4 regions of the Streptomyces roseifaciens genome follow, and region 4 is predicted to be linked to each of the others. Evidence: riboswitches for the same ligand, from Rfam matches in the RefSeq annotation. Region 4 holds a riboswitch; each other region holds the start of a gene.

Region 1 (5,611 bases), on a different contig from region 4:
AGCGGTCGTGGGCGGGTCCATCGCGGGGTGCGCGGCGGCGCTCGCCGCGGCGCGGGCGGGCGCCGGCGAGGTCGTGGTGTACGAGCGGGCGGCCGGCGGGCTGCAGGACCGGGGCGTGGGCCTGGCCGTCCACGACCGGCGGTACGCGGAGCTGGAGGCGGCCGGATACCTGGACCCGGCCATTCCGTGGGTGCGGCTGACCTCGCGCCCCTGGATCGTCCGGGACGCGGGCAGCCGGGCCGGGCGGCGGGTGGGCGCACTGCCGTTCGGGTTCCGTTCGTACAACTGGGGGTCGCTCTGGAGCGAGCTGCGTGCGCGCGTGCCGTCCTCCGTCGCCTACGAGCGCGGCACCGCGGTCGAGCGGGTGGTGCCCGGGCCGGACGGCGCCGTCCTGCAGCTGGCCGGGGGCCGGGAGGAGCGCTTCGACCTCGTGGTCGGCGCCGACGGCTACCGCTCGGCCGTGCGGGCCGCAACGCGGGCCGCGACCGTGCCCCGTTACTCCGGATACGTGGCGTGGCGCGGCGCGCTCCCCGAGGCGGACCTGCCGGGGCCTGCGGAGGCGTGGGCGCGCGACGAGGCCGCCACCGTCGCCTTCCCGGGCGGCCACATGATCGTCTACCGCATCCCCGGCCCCGGCGGCACCGGCACCAGCGCCAACTGGGTCTTCTACTGCGTTCCCGACGACCCCGCCCACACCTTGTCCCTGGAGGCCGCGGCCGGCCTCCCGCCGAGCCGCGTGCCCGACGGGCTGACGGCGCAGCACCGCGCCGTCGTGGACGCGCACTTCCCGCCGTACTGGCAGGAGCTCGTCCGGCGCACCCCGAAGGACGCCACCTACGTCCAACCCGTTCATGACCTGTGCGTGCCGCGCTACGGGGAGGGCCGGCTCGTGCTCGTGGGGGACGCGGCGGCGGTCGCCCGGCCGCATTCGGGCAGCGGGGCCGTCAAGGCGCTGCAGGACGCCACGGTGCTGGAGCACTGCCTGGCGTCGGCCGGGAGCTGGGCCGGGGCCGTGGCCGCGTACGACGCCGCGCGGGCGCCGGCCGGCCGCGCGATCGTCGATCTCGGCCGCAGACTGGGCCGGGCGCAGGTGCAGGCCACGCCCGCCTGGGCCGCGCTGGACCAGGGCGCGCTGGAGGACTGGTGGCGGCAGGCGGCCGACGGCGGGCGGGACTTCGGCGGGCGGTCGCTCGGGGAGCGGGGCGGGGAGCCGCGCCGGTAGCGGCGGCCGGAGCAGGAGGACGCCGCCGAGCGCCACCGTCGATTGCGAGAGGTTTGCAACTGCAGAACCTGTGCACAACCGCTAGGGTGGCCCGGCCGTGGTGTTCGGGAAGACCGGTGACGGGCCTTCGTGGTCCCAGTCCGGAGCGGCCCTCGCCACTGTGATCGGGGAGTGACCGTCCCGTTCCGCGCGCTCCCAGGGCGCGCGGAGCCACTGGCCGCAGCCGGCTGCCGGGAAGGCGGGGACGGGCGCGAACGGACCCGTAAGCCAGGAGACCGGCCACGGCATCTCGCAAATGGTCCACGAGGTGCTGGAGCGTTCAACCCAAGATGTCCCTTCCCGCTGATTCCCCTGGTTCCCCCGGTCCCGCGCCCGCCTTCCGCTGGCGCCGCGAGGACACCGTGCGGACCGCCGGTCTGCTGGCCGTCATAGCCGCCCTGCACGTCGTCGCGTTCGGCGTGCTCTACCTGCTCGTCGTCCCCAACCACTACACCGTCGGCTCGAAGGTCTACGGGGTCGGGCTCGGCATCACCGCCTACACCCTCGGCATGCGGCACGCCTTCGACGCCGACCACATCGCCGCCATCGACAACACCACCCGCAAGCTCATGGCGGACGGCAAGCGCCCGGTCTCCGTCGGCTTCTGGTTCGCGCTCGGCCACTCCAGCGTCGTCGTCGCGATGGCCGCCCTGGTGGCCGGCGGCACCCAGCTCGCCGGGCGGCTGATGGACGAGGAGTCCACGGCCCACCAGACCCTGGGCGTCGTCGGCACGACGGTCTCCGGCGGCTTCCTCTACCTCATCGCCGCGCTCAACCTCGTCGCCCTCGCCGGCATCCTGCGCATCTTCCGCGCCATGCGCGAGGGCCGCTACGACGAGAAGGAGCTGGAGCAGCACCTGGACTCGCGCGGCTTCATGAACCGCATCCTCGGCCGCTTCACCCGCTCCATCACCCGGCCGGGGCAGATGTACCCCCTGGGCTTCCTCTTCGGGCTCGGCTTCGACACCGCCACCGAGGTCACGCTGATGGTGATGGCGGGCAGCGGCGCTGCCGCGGGCCTGCCCTGGTACGCGATCGTGTGCCTGCCGCTGCTGTTCGCCGCGGGCATGAGCCTGTTCGACACGCTCGACGGCACGTTCATGAACTTCGCCTACCAGTGGGCGTTCTCCAACCCGGTCCGCAAGGTCTACTACAACCTCACGATCACCGGCCTGTCCATCGCCGTCGCCTTCCTCATCGGCACCATCGAACTGGTCGGCGTCCTGCACGAGAAGCTGGGGCTGGACGACGCGGTGACCGGCTGGATCGCCGGCCTGAACCTCGACAACGTGGGCTTCGTCATCGTCGGCCTGTTCGTGGTGGTGTGGGCGGCGGCCCTCGGCTACTGGCGCTTCGGCAAGGTCGAACAGCGCTGGGCGGCCCGCACGCAGGCCGCGGCCGAGAGCTGACGCCGGCGGGCCCGGTCCCGGCGGGGCCGGGCCCGTACCCGATCGCGGCACCGGGCCTGACCGCGGGGCCGTAGCCGATCGCGGGACCGGACCGGCTCAGACGGCGCGGGCGGGCGCCTCCTCGGCCTCCTCCCGCGCCGCCGGGACGAGGTGCGCCTGCCCGGCGAGGATCACCAGGGCGCCCACGGCGAGCCCGGCGACCCCGCACGACGCGGCCCACGTGGGCCCGGCCGTCTCCAGCACCGTGCCGACGACGGCCGACCCCAGCGCCACGCCCGCCGTCATCAGGGTCACCAGCCAGGCGAACGCCTCGGTGACGGTGCCCGCCGGGGCGAGCTCGCCCACCAGCACGAACACGACGGTGAGCACGGGCGCGAGGAACAGGCCGGTGAGGATCATCAGGCCGGCCATGAGCGGCGGCGCGGGCAGCAGGCACAGCAGCCCGTACCCGGCCGTGAGCCCCAGCATCAGCAGCAGCGTCCGGCGCGGCGGCGCCACCCGCCAGTGGCGCACGGCCCCGTAGGCCAGCCCGCCGATCAGCGCGCCGAGGGCGTTGAGCGCGAGGAGCGTGGGGGCGCCGCCGGGCAGCCGGTGGTCCTCCGCGTAGTGGACGACGAGGACGTTGAGCGTGCCGATGGCGACGCCCGCGCCCGTGAGGCCCGTGAGCAGCACGACCAGGCCGCGGCTGCGCAGCGGGCCGAGCCGGTCGCCGGAGCGGGCGGGCGCCTTCCAGACCCGGGCGGGCGGGGCGGTGGCGACGACGAGCACTCCGGCGATGCCCAGGAGCGCACCGGCCCACAGCGCCGCCCCGGGCGAGGCGACGGCCACGCCGCCGGCCACCACCAGGGGCCCGCCGACGAAGACCAGTTCCTGCGAGGCGGAGTCCAGGGCGTAGGCCGCCTCCAGCTTCCCGGGCGCGACGATGTCCGGCCACAGGGCCCGCAGGCACGGCTCCAGCGGCGGCGTCGCCGCTCCGGCGAGCGCGACTCCGGCCAGGACGGCCGTGCGGCTGCCGGGCGCGATCGCCACGACCGCGAAGCCCACGGCCGCCACGAGGGCCGTGGGCAGCAGGACGAGCGGCTGGCCCGCCCGGTCCACGAGACGGCCCAGCAGCGGGCCGCCGATCGCGGAGGCGATGGCGAACACCCCCACGGCCACGCCCACGAACCCGTACGAAGCCCCCGCCTGACGGAGGGCCAGCGGCACGGCGACCGAAGCCATCGCGCTCGGCAGCCGCCCGACGAGGGTCCCCAGGAGCAGCCTGGTCACGTGGGGGCCGCGCAGCAGGTCCGCGTAGCTCATGGGGAATCCTCGCCGCTCGTCGACTCCCTCGGCCACTGGGTGGCCATGTCCGGCGTTGCCGCTCGCGTGGGTGAGATCACGAGGGAATGGTTATACGTAACACGTCGGCCGTCAAGGGATTTCCGGCAGGCCCGGACCCTGGCAGCGCAGATCCCCGCCGGGCACCGTGCCGTCCACCAGATAGGCGGCCACGGCGTCGTCCACGCACGCGTTGCCCCGGCTGGCGAAGACGCCGTGCGAGTAGTCGTTCTCCAGCGTGACCAGCCTGGATCCGGGCAGCACGCGCTGCATGGCCCGGGCGCCCTCGACCGGGGTGACGGGGTCGTGCTGCGAAGCGACGAGCAGGACCGGGGGAGCGGCCGGGCTGCCGAGGCGCGTGCGGCTGTGCGGGCGGTGGTGCCAGTACGCGCAGGCCGACGCCTCGATGCCGGTCAGGACGGGCAGCGGGTCGAGGCGGCGCAGCCGGCGGAGGTCGGCGACGACCCGCCCGGGTGCGGGACCGGGGCCGTCGGCGCACTTCACGGTGCGGTTGGCGGCCTCGTACGTACGGGAGTCCGGGCCGTCGAAGGGGGCCGCGGGGCGCAGGCCGCCGACCGTGCCGTCGCGCAGGTAGGTGCGCAGCCCGTCGCCGAGGGGCGCCCAGCGCTCGGTGCGGCCGAGCGCCCGGTAGACCGCGCGGTCGAACTCGGCGGGCCCGAAGCCGTCCACGGGCCGGGCCGCGAGCCCGGCCCGCACCCGCTCGTACGCCCCGCGGACCGCTCCCGCCGTGCTGCCGAGCCCGAACCGCTCGTGGTGGGCGGCCAGCCACTCCAGCAGGGTCGCGCGCTGCCGCAGCAGGGCCCCGGCCTGGCGGAGGTCGAAGGCGTACCAGTCCTCCGGGCCGACGACGCTGTCCAGCACCATCGGGCCCACGCGCTGCGGGAACAGGGCCGCGTAGGCCGCGCCGAGGTAGCTGCCGTAGGAGACGCCGAGGAATCCGGTGCGCCCCTCGCCGAGAGCCGCGCGGATGGCGTCCATGTCGCGGGCGGTCTCCTCCGTCGAAAGGTGCGGCAGGGCGGGCCCCGCGCCCGCCGCGCAGTCACCGGCGAGGCTGCGCAGGGAGGCGAGGTGCTCCCGCTCGGCGGAGCGGTCGCGCGGGACGGGGTCGGGTGCGGGCGCCGCGAAGAGGCCGCCCATCGCGCCGCAGTCCGCAGGGGCGCTGCGGCCGGTCCCGCGCGGGTCGAAGCCGACGACGTCGTACGCGCGCCGGACCCGCTCGGGCAGCTTGGCGCGCTTGGTGACGGCGTACGGCAGCCCGGAGCCGCCCGGCCCGCCGGGGTTGACGAGCAGCACCCCGCGGCGCTCGGCGGGGGTGCCGGTGGCGCGGACCCGCGAGACGGCTATGGACAGTTGCGGGCCGTCGGGCCGGGCGTGGTCGAGGGGCACGCTCAGCGTGCCGCACTCGACGCGGGCGGGCGGGGCGGGCGCCGGCACGGAGGCGGGGCACGGCCCGAAGGCGATCGCGGCGGCGGGCGGCGCGGCGGCCGTGGCGGCGGAGGGGGACAGGGCTGTCGCAGTGGCGGCGACGGCGCACAGGACGGCGGCCGGGCGGGTGGGACGGCGCATGGATCTCGCAATCGGCGGGGTGGGGGTGTGCAGG
Region 2 (5,611 bases), 1.6 Mb from region 4:
TCCCCGCGGGCGGGGGCGCCCTCGGGGGCGTCCGGGCCCTCCGGGGAGGCGGGCTCGGGGCCGGTGGACTCCGGCTCCTGGCGCTGCTGCGGGACGTCGGGGGTGCCGTCGGAGCCCGTGCCGTCCTGCGGGGGCTGCCCGCCGCCGTCGGGACCGCTGCCGTCGGGACCGCCGCCCTCGGGGCCGCCGTCGGGGCCGTCGTCGTCCGGGCCCTCGGGCTCCGGCTCCGGCTCCGGTTCGGGCTCCGGCTCGTCGTCCTCGAACCGGCCGAGGATCTCGTCGAGCTTGTCCTCGTCCAGGCCCGGCGCGTCGAAGGGGTTGCGCCGGCGCCGGTGCGGCAGCGACAGCAGCGCCGCCTGCCGTACGTCGGCCGTCGTCACGTCCGTGCGGCCCGCCCACGCGGCGAGTGCGGTCGCGGTGCGCGCGGTCACGATGTCCGCGCGCATGCCGTCCACCTCGAAGCCCGCGCACACGGCGGCGATGCGGCGCAGCGCGCCGTCGCCCAGGCGTACGGACGGCAGCAGCGCGCGGGCGGCGGCGATCCGCTCGCGCAGCGTCTCCTCCTCCGCCGCCCACTTCGCGGCGAAGGCGGCCGGGTCCTCGTCGTACGCCAGTCGGCGCCGGACGACCTCGACGCGCTCGTCGGGCTCGCGCGAGGCCGCGACCTCGACGGTCAGGCCGAAGCGGTCCAGGAGCTGGGGGCGCAGTTCGCCCTCTTCGGGGTTCATGGTGCCGACGAGGAGGAAGCGGGACGCGTGGCGTACGGAGACGCCTTCGCGCTCGACGTAGGCGGCGCCGGTGGCGGCCGCGTCGAGGAGGGCGTCGACCAGGTGGTCGCCCAGCAGGTTGACCTCGTCGACGTACAGCACGCCCCGGTGCGCGGCGGCCAGCAGGCCCGGCTCGAACGCCTTCACGCCCTCGCCCAGCGCGCGTTCGATGTCGAGCGCCCCCACGAGCCGGTCCTCGGAGGCGCCGACGGGCAGTTCGACCATGCGGGCGGCACGGGCGGCGTGCGCCGCCCCGTCCTCGTGCGGGCCGTCCGGGCAGCGGGCGTCGGGGGACGCCGGGTCGCACGAGAACCGGCATCCGGCGACGGCGTCGATCCACGGCAGCAGCGTGGACAGGGCGCGGACGGTCGTCGTCTTCGCCGTGCCCTTCTCACCCCGTACGAGCACCCCGCCGATGGACGGCGAGATGGCGTTGAGGAGCAGGCCCAGCCGCATGTCGTCCATGCCGACGACCGCGGTGAACGGGTAGGTGGCCGAGGCCGTCAACGGGTACCCCCTGTGTTGTCGTTCCGCGCGAGCGGAGCCGGTGCGCCCGGCGGTATGAACGGGACCCCCGGGGGAACCCCGTCCTCGATCAGCCGCAGCAGCGCGTCCGTGTCCGCGTGTTCCTCGATCAGATCGCCCAGCCGGTCCAGCTGTTCCTCCCGCAGCGCCGCGAAGCTCGTGTCCGGTGCCGGGACGAACGCCCGGCCCGCGGCTTCCGCGACGCGCCGCAGGAACGCCCGCCGGAAGCCGTCGCTCTCCAGCGAACCGTGCCAGTGCGTGCCCCACACGGCGCCCACGCGGCAGCCGTCGAGGAACGGCTCGTCGCCGCCCTGCACGTCGGCCACGCCGTGGTGGATCTCGTAGCCCTCGACGGGCTCGCCCAGGGCCGTGCCCACCGGCCGTGCCAGGGTCTTCTCCGCGTCGAAGCGGATGCGCACCGGCAGCAGGCCCAGCCCCTCGACGACGCCCGCCCGGGACTCCACCTCGTCCTCGATCCGCTCGCCCAGTACCTGGAAGCCGCCGCAGATGCCCAGGACCGGGCGGCCCTCGGCGGCGCGCCGGGCCAGCGCGTCCGCGAGCCCGCGCTCGCGCAGCCAGGCCAGCGCCCGTACCGTCCCGCGCGTCCCCGGCACGACCACCAGGTCCGCGTCGGCGAGCTCCTCGGGGCGGTCCACGAAGCGGACGACCACGCCCGGCTCGGCGGCCAGCGCGTCCACGTCCGTGAAGTTGGACATCAGCGGCACCGCGCACACCGCGACCCGCAGCACGTCCGCCCCGTGCGGCGGGGCCACCACCGACTCCCGTACGGCGCCGCGCAGCGAGACGCGCAGGCCGTCCTCCTCGTCGATGCCCAGGCCGTGCGCGAACGGCAGGACGCCGAACGTCCGCCGGCCCGTCAGCTCGTACAGCATGTCCAGGCCGGGCTCCAGCAGCGTCACGTCGCCCCGGAACTTGTTGACGACGTAACCCGCTATCAGCTCCTGGTCCTCGGGCGAGAGCAGGGCCGTCGTGCCGAAGAACGACGCGAAGACGCCGCCGCGGTCGATGTCGCCGACCACGACCACGGGCAGCCGGGCCGCCCGGGCGATGCCCATGTTGACGATGTCGCTGCGCCGCAGGTTGATCTCGGCCGGGCTGCCGGCGCCCTCGCAGATCACCGCGTCGTGCGTGCGCCGCAGCTCCTCCAGGCACTCCGTCACCGTGCCGAACAGCTGCTCCTGGCGGCCCGCGTGATAGCCGCGCGCGCTGAGCTCGCCCACCGGCTTGCCCATCAGCACGACCTGGCTGCTGCGGTCGCCGCCCGGTTTGAGCAGCACGGGGTTCATGAGGGCGCTCGGCTCCACGCGGGCCGCGGCCGCCTGCATGGCCTGGGCCCGGCCTATCTCCGCGCCCTCGCGCGTGACGAACGAGTTGAGCGACATGTTCTGCGCCTTGAACGGCGCGACCTTGACGCCCTTGCGGGACAGCCAGCGGCAGATGCCGGCCGTCACCACGCTCTTGCCCGCGTCCGAGGTGGTGCCGGCCACCAGCAGGCCCCCGCCCAGCGGGCCCGCGGGCCCGCTCCTGTCAGCCGTCACCGGCTCCTCCTCCGTGCGTACCGTGCGAAGTTTCCGACAGAGAGCCTGCCCACCACGGCCGTTCCCAGGGCCAGCAGGGACACCCGGCGCGAAAGGCGTACCGCGCGTTCGATGTCGTCCGTCGCCACCGGGCGGTTCTCCGCCCCCAGCACGGGACGGTGCTCGACGCGGCCCGCGTACGCGAGGGTGCCGCCGAGGCGCACGCCGAGGGCGCCGGCGAACGCGGCCTCCACGGGGCCCGCGTTGGGGCTGGGGTGACGGGACGCGTCCCGCCGGACCACCCGCCAGGCGCCGCGCGGATCCGGGCCCGCGAGGACGGCGAGGGCCGCGGTGAGGCGGGCGCCGGGCCAGCCGGCGACGTCGTCGAGACGGGCCGAGGCCCAGCCGAAGCGGCGGTATCGGGGCGACTTGTGGCCCACCATCGCGTCCAGCGTGTTCACCGCCCGGAAGCCCACCAGCCCCGGCACGCCCCCCAGGGCGCCCCACACCAGCGCGCCGACGACGGCGTCGGAGGTGTTCTCGGCCACGGACTCCACGACGGCGCGCGCGATCTGCTGCCCGTCCAGGGCCTGCGGGTCGCGCCCGCACAGGTGCGGCAGGCGCTCGCGGGCGACGTCCTCGTCGCCGGCGGCGAGCGCGCCGCCGATGGCGCGGGCCTCGCGGCCCAGGGAGGTGCCCCCGAGCACGGCCCAGGTGGCGGCGGCGGTCAGGGCGATGCCGGCGGGGCGGGAAGCGCGTGCGGCGCGCGCCAGCAGCGCGGCACCGGCGGCGGCGCCGCCCGCGCACAGCAGGGCGTGCACGGCGCCGTGGCCGCGGTGGTCGCGCCACAGGCGTTGCTCGACGGTCTGGGCGGCGCGGCCGAACGCGGCCACGGGGTGGCCGCGGCGGGGGTCGCCCAGGACGCGGTCACCGAGGAAGCCGAGGGCGGCGCCGCACGCGAAACCGATCGGATCGGCACGCATCGGCTCAGACCGCCGTCACGCCTCGGCGGGGGGAGGGAAGTGTGCGGGGCGTTCGGTGGCGGGCGCCGGGCATGACGATGTGTCCTCACTCAGGGTCCGCGCCCTGGCTCGACGTGACCGGCGACCAGAGTCTCCTGGCTCCCGGATCCGCGCCGCCCCGGCCTTCCGGCTCGCCGCCGTGGCATCGCGTGGGGGAGACGCTCCCCGGTGACAGTGGCGGGACCGCGCCGGATTCACACCGGCTTCCTCTGCTGTCGCCGTTTGGCTCCGGAAGTCCACCATGCGCCGCGGGCGCCGTCAACTCACCTCTGACCTGGCCCGACCCGACGTTCCCGGCTGCGCCGAGCAGACCGGGAGCAGAGCACCGCCGGGCTCCGCCGTGCTGGTTGCCCGCCGTTGCGGCGGATGTTGCGTGCGGCGGGCGCGAGGGCGAGGGCGGCCCCGGCCTTTGCCGCCCGGGCCGAGGCGGAATCTTGTGCCGCCGCCGCGGCGCGCAACCGTGACGCGCCTTCCCGGCGGTGCCGTGCCGCCTGCGACACCCGAAGGTGCCTGCAACCCCCGGAGGGGAAACGCAGCGGCCGGGACCCCCATGGGGGTCCCGGCCGTCGAAGCGGGTCGTGGCGGTTACACCACGATCAGGTAGATGCCGTAACCCACGGCCGCCGCGCACAGTGCGAAGCACGCGTACGCACCGGAGCGCCGCGCGAGCGCACCCGCACCCGCCGCCGAGCCCGCCGAGCTCCCCGCACGGGGAGACGTGCCGACGATGCCGAGGGTGAAGATGCCCACCAGGCCGACCGTCACCACGAGGCTGACGCCGAAGACCTGGCCGAGGGCTGCCCAGTCGATCTGCATGCTGTTTCTTCCTTAAGCCTTAGCTCGCCGTGGCGGCGGCAGGAGCCCGCCCGGCCTCGGGGGAGGGGGAGACCGCGGCGGCCAGGGGGCCGGCCGGCGGCGGGGCGACGGCCTGCAGGGCCGCGGTGACGACACCGGCCGGCTCGGCGTCGGTGCCGGCCTCGCTCGAGTCGAGGTCCTCGTGGGTGACCGGCTTGCGGCGCGAGGCCAGCCAGATCGCGCCGGAGACGGCCAGGCCGAGGACGGCGACGGCCGCGACGCCCCAGTCGCCCTGGTCGGCGAGGAGGGCGGCGCCACCGGCGACCAGGCCCGCGGCGGGCAGGGTCAGGCCCCAGGCCATGATCATGCGGCTTGCGGTCGACCAGCGGACGACGCCGCCCTTGCGGCCGAGGCCGGCGCCCATGATCGAGCCGGAGCAGACCTGGGTGGTGGAGAGGGCGAAGCCGATGTGCGAGGAGGCGAGGATCACGGTCGCGGCGCCGGTCTGCGCGGCGAAGCCCTGCGCGGGCTTGATGTCGGTGAGGCCCTTGCCGAGGGTCTGGATGATGCGCCAGCCGCCCAGGTACGTGCCGAGCGCGATGGCCAGGCCCGCGGAGACGATGACCCACATGGGCGGGTCGGCGTGCGGGGCGACGACGCCGCCGGCGACGAGGGCGAGGGTGATCACGCCCATGGTCTTCTGGGCGTCGTTGGTGCCGTGGGCGAGGGAGACCAGGGCGGCCGAGGCGATCTGGCCGGCGCGGTAGCCCTTGGCGGTCTCGCGCTCGTCGCGGCCCTTGGTGAGCCGGTAGGTGAGGCGGGTCGCGCACCAGGCGGCGATGCCGGCCACGAGCGGCGCGGCGACGGCCGGGATCAGCACCTTCATGACGACCTTGTCGGTGTTGACCGCGTCGAAGCCGACGGCGACGACCGTCGCACCGATCAGACCGCCGAAGAGGGCGTG
Region 3 (5,611 bases), on a different contig from region 4:
GGCGGTCGAGACCAGGTCGAAGTAGCCGGTGCCGACCTCGCGCTGGTGCCTGACCGCGGTGAAGCCGTCGGCCTGGGCCGCGAACTCGCGCTCCTGCAGGTCGACGTAGGCGGTCATGCCGTGCTCCGCGTAGCCGCGGGCGAGGTCGAACATGCCGTGGTTGAGGGAGTGGAAGCCGGCCAGGGTGATGAACTGGAAGCGGTAGCCCATCGCCCCGAGCTCGCGCTGGAACTTGGCGATCTGGTCGTCGTCCAGGGCCGCCTTCCAGTTGAACGAGGGCGAGCAGTTGTAGGCCAGCATCTTGCCGGGGAAGCGGGCGTGGAGGGCCTCGGCGAACTCGCGGGCCTGGGCCAGGTCCGGGGTGCCGGTCTCGACCCAGATGAGGTCGGCGTAGGGGGCGTAGGCCAGGCCGCGGGCGATCACGGGCGCCATGCCGTTCTCGACCCGGTGGAAGCCCTCCGCCGTGCGCTCGCCCGTGCAGAACCGTGCGTCGAGCTCGTCGACGTCGCTGGTGAGGAGGGTGGCGGCGAGGGCGTCGGTGCGGGCCACGATCAGGGTGGGGACGTCGGCGATGTCGGCGGCGAGGCGGGCCGCGTTGAGGGTGCGGATGTGCTGGGCGGTGGGGACGAGGACCTTGCCGCCGAGGTGGCCGCACTTCTTCTCGGAGGCGAGCTGGTCCTCGTAGTGGATGCCGGCCGCACCGGCCGCGATCATCGCCTTGGTGAGCTCGAAGGCGTTCAGGGGGCCGCCGAAGCCGGCCTCGGCGTCGGCGACGACCGGCGCGAGCCAGTCGACGGCCGTGTCGGTGCCCTCGGCGGTGGCTATCTGGTCGGCGCGCAGCAGGGCGTTGTTGATGCGCCGCACCACCTGCGGCACCGAGTTGGCGGGGTAGAGGCTCTGGTCGGGGTAGGTGTGCCCGGCCTGGTTGGCGTCGGCGGCGACCTGCCAGCCGGACAGGTAGATCGCCTGCAGGCCGGCCCGCACCATCTGCACGGCCTGGCCGCCCGTGAGGGCGCCGAGCGCGTGGATGTAGTCGCGCTCGTGCAGCTGCCGCCACAGGCGCTCGGCGCCGCGGCGGGCCAGCGTGTGCTCCTCGCGGACGCTGCCGGACAGCTGGACGACGTCCTCCGCGCTGTAGGTGCGCTCGATGCCCTTCCAGCGGGGGTCCGTTGCCCACCGCTGTGCGAGTGCTTCCGCCGCCGTCTGTGCCTGCGCCATGATCGTCTCCCGGTGTCGCGCTCCGGACCGTGTCCTGGACCGCGTCGAAGTTCTGTCGATACTGCGAAGTTCTGTCAATCCTGCGAAGGGAAGCCGCTCCCCCTGGAACGTCATGGCCCGCCGTGCCTCGCCCGGGTGCGCAAAGGCTTGCCCGCCGTGGTTCCGGCTGAGTTCCGCCTTGGCTCCGGCTGGGTTCCGTCGGGCCGCATCACGACTCTGGCAGTGGCACTGCGTGCCATCAAGCGTGGCCTTCTGCCAAGTGTTGCGAATCTTCTCCGCACGTTCCGCCAAGTCTGCGAAGGTTCAATTCCCAAGGTTCAATTCCCATCGCATCCCATCGGAACGCGGACAGGAGTCGACGGTGAGCAAGACGTATGCGGGAGCCCGGCTGCGCAGGCTGCGCGAGGAACGGCGGCTCAGCCAGGCCGAGTTCGCCCGCGTCCTGGCCATATCCCCGAGCTACCTGAACCAGATGGAGCACGACTCCCGGCCGCTGACCGTCCCCGTCCTGCTGCGCCTGACCGAGGCGTTCGGCATCGACCCCGCCTTCTTCTCCGAGACCGGCACCACCCGCGTCCTCGCCGACCTGCGGGAAGCACTCGCCGACGAGATCGCCGGCGCCCGGGTCTCCCCGTCGGACCTGTCCGAACTCGCCTCCCGCCTGCCCGCGGTCGCCGCCGTCCTGATCGATCTCGGCCGCCGCAACCAGGCCCTGACCGAGCGCCTGGCGGAGGCCGCGGACGGCCGGGGCGGGAGCGGCGGCACCGGCCCGGCCTCACCCCGCTCCCCCCACGAGGAGATCCGGGAGTTCTTCTACCGCCGCCAGAACTACCTCCACGACCTCGACATCGCCGCCGAGGAGCTGGCCGCCGGCCTCGGCGTCCGCCCCGGCGGAGTGCTCCCGGCCCTGACCGCGCGCCTCACGCAGCGGCACGCCGTACAGCTCGTCGCGGACTCCGGCCGCCTGCACCACTACGATCCGCAGCGCCGGACCCTGCACCTCTCCGGCCGGCTCCGCCCCGGCCAGCGGGCCTTCCGGATGGCCACGCAGCTGGCCCTGCTGGAGTTCGCCGGGGAGCTGTCCGCGCTCGCCTCGCAGGACTACGACGAGGGCTCCACCACGTGGTCGCTCGCGCGGATCGGCATCGCCAACTACGTGGCCGCCGCGCTGATCCTGCCGTACGGCACCTTCCACGCGACGGCCGAGGAGCTGCGCTACGACGTCGAACGGCTCACCGACCACTTCGGCGTCGGCTACGAGACCGTCTGCCACCGGCTCAGCACGCTCCAGCGGCCGCGGCTGCGGGGCGTGCCCTTCTCGTTCGTCCGGGTCGACCGCGCCGGCAACATGTCCAAGCGCCAGTCCGCGACCGGCTTCCACTTCTCCCGCGCGGGCGGCACCTGCCCGCTGTGGAACGTCTACGAGGCCTTCGCCGCCCCGGGCCGCATCCACGTGCAGATCGCCGCCATGCCGGACGGGCAGCGCTACTTGTGGACCGCCCGCACCGTCACCCGCCAGCGCGGCGGCTGGGGCGAGCCCGGCAAGACCTTCGCCATCGGGCTCGGCTGCGAGATCCGGCACGCCTCCCGGCTCGTCTACTCCGACGGCCTCGACCTCGGCAACGCCTCCGCCGCCACGCCCATCGGCATGGGCTGCCGCATCTGCGAACGCCTCGACTGCCCGCAGCGGGCCGTACCCCCGCTCGGCCGCCCCCTGGCGATCGACGAGAACAGCAGCACGTTCGTGCCGTACCCGGTGGCGGACAAGTGATCACGCCGGGGGTGGACTTACTAGGACGTCCAACTATATGTTCGTGACCAAGGCCCGCGGTGCAGGGAAGCCGGTGTGATTCCGGCACGGTCCCGCCACTGTGACCGGGGAGTGTGCCGTCGACAGCACGCCACTGACGAGATGCGTCATTCGTCGGGAAGGCTGGCGGCGCGCGGTGATCCGGGAGTCAGGATACCGGCCGCGGGGTGTTCCGTGTTGTCCACGAGGATGGAGCAGACACGCATGGCACCGGTCCGTACTCACGACCCTGGTGATCCGGCGGAGCGCGCACACCTGTCCGCGCACCCGTAGCTCCCGGCGGAGCCGCGAAGCCCCATGCCCATCCCCGGATCTCACCTGACCTGACGAGAGCAGGCTTCCATGGTCCGTGAACTGACACATTTCATCGGCGGCAAGCACACCCCCGGAACGTCGGGGCTCTTCGCCGACGTGTACGACCCCAACACCGGCGCCGTGCAGGCCCGGGTGCCCCTGGCCGGGCGCGAGGACACCGCGGCCGCGATCGCCGACGCGGCGGCCTCGCAGCCGGAGTGGGGCGAGTGGAACCCGCAGCGCCGGGCCCGCGTCCTGCTGAGGTTCCTGCAGCTGGTCGAGGGCGAACGGGAGACCCTCGCCCGCCTGTTGTCGGCCGAGCACGGCAAGACGATCGCCGACGCCCACGGCGACATCCAGCGCGGCCTGGAGGTCGTCGAGTTCGCCGCCGGAATCCCGCACCTGCTCAAGGGCGAGTTCACGGACAACGCGGGCACGGGCATCGACGTCCACTCGCTGCGCGGCCCCCTCGGCGTCACCGCCGGCATCACCCCCTTCAACTTCCCCGCGATGATCCCGCTGTGGAAGGCCGCGCCCGCGATCGCCTGCGGGAACGCCTTCGTCCTCAAGCCCTCCGAGCGCGACCCGTCCGTACCGCTGCGGCTCGCGGAGCTCTTCCTCGAAGCGGGCCTGCCCCCGGGCGTGTTCAACGTGGTCAACGGCGGCAAGGAGGCCGTCGAGACCCTGCTGGAGGACCCCAGGGTCCAGGCCGTCGGCTTCGTCGGATCCACGCCGATCGCGGCGCACATCTACGCCACCGCGGCCGCCCGCGGCAAGCGCGCCCAGTGCTTCGGCGGTGCCAAGAACCACATGATCGTGATGCCGGACGCCGACCTCGACCAGGCCGCGGACGCCCTGATCGGCGCCGGGTACGGGTCGGCGGGCGAGCGCTGCATGGCGATCTCCGTGGCCGTCCCCGTCGGCGAGGAGACCGCCGACGCCCTGGTCGCCAAGCTCAAGGAGCGCATCGGCGCGCTGCGCATCGGCCGCTCCGACGACCCGGACGCCGACTTCGGCCCGCTGGTGAGCCGGGACGCCCTCGACCGCGTGCGCCGCTACGTGGACATCGGCACCACGGAGGGCGCCGAACTGGTCGTCGACGGGCGCGGCTTCGTCCTGCCCGGCCACGAGAACGGCTTCTTCGCCGGGGCCACGCTCTTCGACCGCGTCTCCACCGGCATGCGGATCTACCGGGAGGAGATCTTCGGACCGGTGCTCTGCGTCGTCCGCGCCGCCGGCTACGAGGAGGCCCTGCGGCTGCCCAGCGAGCACCCGTACGGCAACGGCGTGGCGATCTTCACCCGGGACGGGGACACCGCCCGGGACTTCACCCGGCGGGTGAACACCGGCATGGTCGGCGTCAACGTGCCCATCCCCGTACCGGTGGCGTACCACACCTTCGGCGGCTGGAAGCGCTCCGGCTTCGGCGACCTCAACCAGCACGGGCCGGACGCGATCCGCTTCTACACCCGTACCAAGACCGTCACCTCGCGCTGGCCCTCCGGGGTCAAGGAGGGCGCGAGCTTCACCATCCCCACGATGCGATGACGGCGATGACCGGCACCATGCTCTCCGGCGAGCAGCTCGCGATCGCCGAGACGACGCTCGACTTCGCCGAGGAACACCTCGCCCCGCACGCCGTCGCCTGGGACCAGGGCAAGCACTTCCCCGTCGACGTCCTGCGCAAGGGCGCGGACCTGGGGCTCGGCGGCGTCTACGTCCGCGAGTCCTCCGGGGGCTCCGGACTGACCCGCTCCGACGGCGTCGTCGTCTTCGAGACCCTGGCCACCGGCTGCCCCTCGATCGCCGGCTACCTCTCCATCCACAACATGGTCGCCTGGATGATCGACCGCTACGGCGACGAGGCCCAGCGCGCCCGCCTGCTCCCGGCGTTGTGCTCCATGGACTTCCTGGGCAGCTACTGCCTCACCGAACCGGGCGCCGGATCCGACGCGGCCGCACTGCGCACGCGCGCCCGGCGCGACGGCGACCACTACGTCCTCACGGGCGTCAAGCAGTTCATCTCCGGCGCCGGCACCTCGCAGGTCTACATCGTCATGGCCCGCACCGGCGAGCCCGGGCCCCGGGGCGTCACGGCCTTCGTCGTCGAACGCGACGACCCCGGGCTGTCCTTCGGCCCCGACGAGAAGAAGATGGGCTGGAACGCCCAGCCCACCCGCCAGGTGGTCCTCGACGGCGTGCGCATCCCGGCCGGCCGCCGGCTCGGCGCCGAGGGCGACGGCTTCCGCATCGCCATGCACGGGCTCAACGGCGGCCGGCTCGGCATCG
Region 4 (5,611 bases):
CCTAGAACTCCTCGTCGAAGCCGACCGAGCCCTCGACCGCCATCTGGTACGCGGAGGCGCGGCGCTCGAAGAAGTTGGTCAGCTCCTGGACGTTCTGCAGCTCCATGAAGGAGAACGGGTTCTCCGAGCCGAAGACCGGCTTGAAGCCCAGGCGCTGCAGGCGCTGGTCGGCGACGCACTGGAGGTACTCGCGCATGGACTCGGTGTTCATGCCCGGCAGGCCCTCGCCGCACAGGTCGCGGCCGAACTGCAGCTCCGCGTCGACGGCCTCCTTCAGCATGTCGGTGACCTGCTGCTGGAGCTCGTCGTCGAAGAGGTCGGGCTCCTCCTGGCGGACGGTGTCCACGACCTCGAACGCGAAGTTCATGTGCATGGTCTCGTCGCGGAAGACCCAGTTGGTGCCGGTCGCCAGGCCGTGCAGCAGGCCGCGGCTGCGGAACCAGTACACGTAGGCGAAGGCGCCGTAGAAGAACAGGCCCTCGATGCACGCGGCGAAGCAGATCAGGTTGAGCAGGAAGCGGCGGCGGTCGGCCTTCGTCTCCAGCCGCTCCAGCTTCTCGACCTCGTTGATCCACTTGAAGCAGAACTGGGCCTTCTCGCGGATGGAGGGGATGTTCTCCACCGCGTCGAACGCCGCGGCACGGTCGTCCGGGTCGGGCAGGTAGGTGTCCAGCAGCGTCAGATAGAACTGGACGTGCACGGCCTCCTCGAAGAGCTGCCGCGACAGGTACAGCCGCGCCTCGGGGGAGTTGATGTGCTTGTACAGCGTCAGGACCAGGTTGTTCGCCACGATCGAGTCACCGGTCGCGAAGAACGCGACCAGGCGGCCGATCATGTGCTGCTCGCCCGGGGAGAGCTTGGCGAGGTCGGCGACGTCCGAGTGGAGGTCGACCTCCTCGACGGTCCAGGTGTTCTTGATCGCGTCGCGGTAGCGGTCGTAGAAGTCCGGGTACCGCATGGGGCGCAGCGTCAGCTCGAAGCCGGGGTCGAGCAGGTTCTTCTGGCGTTCGGTCGACATTACTGGCATGCCTCGCAGGACTCGGGGTTCTCAAGGGAGCAGGCGATGGCGTCCGCGTCGGGCGCGGCCTGCTGCACCGGGATGGTGGCGGGAGCGGCGGCACCGCCGGACGCCGCGCGGGCGATCCGGGTCGCCGGGCGCGAGCGCAGGTAGTACGTCGTCTTGATGCCCTGCTTCCAGGCGTACGCGTACATCGAGCTGAGCTTGCCGATGGTGGGCGAGGCCATGAAGAGGTTCAGCGACTGGCTCTGGTCCAGGTACGGCGTACGGGAGGCGGCCATGTCGATCAGGGCGCGCTGCGGGATCTCCCAGGCGGTGCGGTAGAGGTCGCGCACCTCCTGCGGGATCCAGCGCATCTCCTGGACCGAGCCGTTGGCCTCGGTCATCGCCTCGCGGGTGGCGCGGTCCCACACGCCGAGCTTCTTGAGGTCCTCCACCAGGTAGGTGTTGACCTGCAGGAACTCACCGGAGAGCGTCTCGCGCTTGAAGAGGTTGGAGACCTGCGGCTCGATGCACTCGTACACGCCGGCGATGGAGGCGATGGTGGCCGTCGGGGCGATGGCGAGCAGCAGCGAGTTGCGCATGCCGACCTCGCCGATGCGGGCGCGCAGCGCCTCCCAGCGGTCCTCCCAGGCGGCGACGGCGTTGGGGTAGTGGTCCGGGTGCAGCACGCCGCGGGCGGTGCGCGTCGCGGACCAGGCCGGGTGCGGGCCGTGCCGCTCGGCGAGGTCGGCGGAGGCCTCGTACGCCGCGAGCATGATGCGCTCGGAGATGCGGGTGGACAGCTCCTTGGCCTCGGGCGAGTCGAAGGGCATGCGCAGGCGGAAGAAGACGTCCTGCAGGCCCATCAGGCCCAGGCCCACCGGGCGCCAGCGGCTGTTGGAGCTGCCGGCCTGCTCGGTCGGGTAGAAGTTGATGTCCACGACGCGGTCGAGGAACGTGACGGCCGTGCGGACCGTGCGGTCGAGCTTCTCCCAGTCCATCTCGCCGTCGGCGCCGAGGTGCTGCGCGAGGTTGACGGAGCCCAGGTTGCAGACCGCGGTCTCGCCGTCGTCCGTGACCTCGAGGATCTCGGTGCAGAGGTTCGAGGAGTGGACGACCGCGCCCTTCTCGGCCGTCTGGTTGGCGGTGCGGTTGGCGGCGTCCTTGAACGTCATCCAGCCGTTGCCGGTCTGCGCGAGGGTGCGCATCATGCGGGCGTAGAGCACGCGGGCCGGGATCTGCTTGACGGCCTTGCCCTCGGCCTCGTACTTGCGGTACGCGGCGTCGAACTCGTCGCCGTAGAGGTCGACCAGGTCGGGCGTGTCGGCCGGGGAGAACAGCGACCACTCGGCGTCGGCCTCGACGCGGCGCATGAACTCGTCCGGGATCCAGTGCGCGATGTTGAGGTTGTGGGTGCGGCGGGCCTCCTCACCGGTGTTGTCGCGGAGCTCCAGGAACTCCTCGATGTCGGCGTGCCAGGTCTCGAGGTAGACGCAGGCCGCGCCCTTGCGCCGGCCGCCCTGGTTGACGGCGGCGACGGAGGCGTCGAGGGTGCGCAGGAACGGCACGATGCCGTTGGAGTGGCCGTTGGTGCCGCGGATCAGCGAGCCGCGCGAGCGGATGCGGCTGTACGACAGGCCGATGCCGCCGGCGTGCTTCGACAGGCGCGCCACCTGGTGGTAGCGGTCGTAGATCGAGTCCAGCTCGTCCAGCGGGGAGTCCAGCAGGTAGCAGGACGACATCTGCGGGTGGCGGGTGCCGGAGTTGAAGAGCGTGGGGGAGGACGGCAGGTACGACAGGGTGCTCGTCAGGCCGTACAGCTCGGCGACGTCGGCGACGGCGCGCTCGGAGTGGTCCTCGGCCAGGCCGCAGGCCACGCGCAGCAGGAAGTGCTGCGGGGTCTCGATCACGTTGCGGGTGATCGGGTGGCGCAGCAGGTAGCGGCTGTGCAGGGTGCGCAGGCCGAAGTAGCCGAAGCGGTCGTCGGCGCCGCCGAGGAGGGCCTCGTCGACCAGCTCGTCCAGGCGCGCGGCGTGCGTGGCCACGAAGGCGGCGGTGTCGTCCGCGATCAGGCCCTCGCGGTGGCCGACGGCGACCGAGGCGGAGAAGGACGTGGCGCCCTGGCCGGCGGCCTCGTCGGCGATCGCGCGGGTGAGCAGCCGGGCGGCGAGCTTGGAGTACTCGGGCTCCTCGGCGATCAGCCCGGCGGCGGCCTCGGTGGCGAGGGAGCGGAGCTCGGCCTCGTCCGAGTTCGCGCTCCGGCCCCGCAGTGCGGCGGCGGCGACCTTGCCGGGGTCGGTGGCGGGAAGGTCGGCGGTGAGGTCGGTCAGGGTGCGCAGCAGCGCGGTCCCGGGGCCGCCGGTCGCTTCTTCCGCTGAGACCGGATCGGCGGGCGCGATGGTCACTGAGGCTCTCCCTCGCTCGGCTGGGTGGGCCGGCGGGAGGGTACGACGGTCGCGCACGGGCACGCCTGATGGACCAGGGCATGCCTCGTAGGCGTCCGTCGGCCCAACCCGCGAGGCCCGGACGAATTCAACGCCCATAGCCGAGCCCAGGGCAGGCTCGGTGGAGGGCGTGCTGCCGGCAGGTACTCGGACTCCTGCATGCGCGGCTTAACGGCATACATGCACCGTTGCGGGACAGTTCCGGATTTTCACCGGATTCCCCTGCGACGACAGCGAGGACGAGCATACATCTAGTGCCGCCCCTCGCACGCGCCCCCACATGTTGTGTCGCGCGGTAAGCGCATAGGTCGGAATGTGTTATCAGGCCCCGGTGTTGAGGGTGGGTTCGCAGGTCGGAGGGGGGTCGGGTGCGGGGCACGGCGAAGGGCCGTCACGCCCCCTCCAGGGGGGTGTGACGGCCCGGTCGGCTCCGCGGGGCGAGGGCCCCGCCGAGGGTCGCTCTAATGGCCTCCAGGGGCCCCTGCGGTGGCCGGCGGGAGCTCGGCCCGGACCCCGGGGTCGCCGGCGTCCGCCGTGTAGTCCGCCGCCGTGGTCTCGTCCGTGCCGTCCGGCACGCGGAGCGCCTTCAGGACGAAGGTCAGGACGATGACGACGATCACATTGAGCGCGAAGGCGGTGAGCCCGATATAGCCCTTTTCTCCGATAAGGGGGATGAGGTTGGTATTCCCGAAATGATCCTGCGTCGCGCTCGGCGTGTCGTACGCCTTCCAGGTGCCGTACCCCATGCCCGCGGCCCAGCCGGCCAGCAGGGCCCAGCGGTGGAACCAGCGGGTGAAGAGCCCGCCCACGAGCGCGGGGACCGTCTGCAGGATCCAGATGCCACCGAGCAGCTGGAAGTTGATGGCGACGGTCTTGTCCATGGTGAGGACGAAGACGAGCGCGCCGACCTTCACCAGCAGCGAGGCGAGCTTGGAGACCTTCGCCTCGTGTCCGGGCGAGGCGTCCGGCCGGATGAAGTCCTTGTAGATGTTGCGGGTGAAAAGGTTCGCCGCGGCGATCGACATGATCGCGGCCGGGACCAGGGCGCCGATGCCGATGGCGGCGAAGGCCACGCCCGTGAACCAGTCCGGGAACATGTCCTCGAACAGCTGCGGGATCGCGAGCTGCCCGTTCTTCACCTTGATCCCCGCGGCGATGGCCATGAAGCCGAGCATCGCGAGCAGGCCCAGCATCAGGGAGTACAGCGGCAGGATCGTCGTATTGCGGCGGATGACGTTGCGGCCTTTGCTGGAGAGAACCGCGGTCACCGAGTGGGGGTAGAGGAAGAGCGCCATCGCCGAGCCGAGCGCGAGCGTCGCGTACGCCCACTGCGCGTCCGGACCGCTCACCAGGGCGCCGCGCGGCTTGCCGGTCTCCGGGTTCTTGACCGCGAACGCTTCGCCCGCCTTGCTGAAGATGTGGTCGAAACCGCCCAGCTTGATGGGGATGTAGATGATCGCCACGATGATCACGATGTAGATCAGCGCGTCCTTGACGAAGGCGATCAGCGCGGGCGCCCGCAGCCCGGAGGAGTAGGTGTAGGCCGCGAGCACGCCGAAGGCGATGAGCAGCGGCAGGTCCTTCATGAACCAGTTCGACCCGCCGCCCACGCCCAGCACGTCCAGGACCGCCTGTATGCCGACGAGCTGCAGCGCGATGTACGGCATCGTCGCGAGGATGCCGGTGAGCGCGAGGGCGAGCGAGAGGCCCTTCGAGCCGAAGCGGCCGCGGACGAAGTCCGACGACGTCACGTAGCCGTGCTTGTGGGAGACCGACCACAGGCGGGGCAGGAAGGTGAAGACCAGGGGGTAGCAGAGGATCGTGTACGGCACCGCGAAGAAGCCGGCCGCACCGCCCGCGTAGATCGCCGCCGGGACGGCCACGAAGGTGTACGCGGTATAGAGGTCGCCGCCGAGCAGGAACCAGGTGACCCAGGTACCGAAGGACCGGCCGCCCAGCCCCCACTCGTCGAGGTTGTCCGCGTTCTCCGCACGCCGCCACTTCGAGGCCATGAAGCCCATGACCGTCACGGCGAGGAAGAAGAAGATGAAGACGGCGAGCGCCACGCCGTTCACGCCGTCCTTCATCGCCGCTCACCCGCCTTGCGGGCCCGCTCCTGGCGCCGCACGAGCACGTAGGCGACGACGGTGAGCAGGGTCGACACGGG

The links. Region 4 has a riboswitch for cobalamin ahead of AS857_RS29245 (ribonucleoside-diphosphate reductase subunit alpha). Riboswitches for the same ligand answer to the same signal wherever they lie in the genome.
Region 1: it holds a riboswitch for cobalamin, as region 4 does, so the genes downstream of both, nicT (Nickel transporter NicT) here and AS857_RS29245 (ribonucleoside-diphosphate reductase subunit alpha) in region 4, are expected to answer to the same signal.
Region 2: it holds a riboswitch for cobalamin, as region 4 does, so the genes downstream of both, AS857_RS21860 (cobalamin biosynthesis protein) here and AS857_RS29245 (ribonucleoside-diphosphate reductase subunit alpha) in region 4, are expected to answer to the same signal.
Region 3: it holds a riboswitch for cobalamin, as region 4 does, so the genes downstream of both, AS857_RS12585 (CoA-acylating methylmalonate-semialdehyde dehydrogenase) here and AS857_RS29245 (ribonucleoside-diphosphate reductase subunit alpha) in region 4, are expected to answer to the same signal.

What each region holds. Positions count from the first base shown of each region.
Region 1 is NZ_LNBE01000003.1:903,083-908,693, forward strand. It holds gene AS857_RS09785 (FAD binding domain-containing protein) at 1-1,222, shown strand, start outside; cobalamin riboswitch at 1,304-1,520, shown strand; gene nicT (Nickel transporter NicT) at 1,552-2,670, shown strand; gene AS857_RS09795 (MFS transporter) at 2,767-3,972, opposite strand; gene AS857_RS09800 (alpha/beta hydrolase) at 4,084-5,577, opposite strand.
Region 2 is NZ_LNBE01000004.1:1,061,900-1,067,510, forward strand. It holds gene AS857_RS21850 (putative cobaltochelatase) at 1-1,232, opposite strand, end outside; gene AS857_RS21855 (cobyric acid synthase) at 1,271-2,818, opposite strand; gene AS857_RS21860 (cobalamin biosynthesis protein) at 2,848-3,813, opposite strand; cobalamin riboswitch at 3,942-4,061, opposite strand; gene AS857_RS21865 (hypothetical protein) at 4,438-4,668, opposite strand; gene AS857_RS21870 (inorganic phosphate transporter) at 4,688-5,611, opposite strand, start outside.
Region 3 is NZ_LNBE01000003.1:1,577,825-1,583,435, reverse strand. It holds gene aceA (isocitrate lyase) at 1-1,218, opposite strand, end outside; gene AS857_RS12590 (short-chain fatty acyl-CoA regulator family protein) at 1,580-2,989, shown strand; cobalamin riboswitch at 3,030-3,207, shown strand; gene AS857_RS12585 (CoA-acylating methylmalonate-semialdehyde dehydrogenase) at 3,371-4,870, shown strand; gene AS857_RS12580 (acyl-CoA dehydrogenase family protein) at 4,876-5,611, shown strand, end outside.
Region 4 is NZ_LNBE01000004.1:2,679,599-2,685,209, forward strand. It holds gene AS857_RS29240 (ribonucleotide-diphosphate reductase subunit beta) at 2-1,018, opposite strand; gene AS857_RS29245 (ribonucleoside-diphosphate reductase subunit alpha) at 1,018-3,405, opposite strand; adenosylcobalamin-variant (AdoCbl-variant) riboswitch at 3,578-3,678, opposite strand; gene mctP (monocarboxylate uptake permease MctP) at 3,906-5,531, opposite strand; gene AS857_RS29255 (DUF3311 domain-containing protein) at 5,528-5,611, opposite strand, start outside.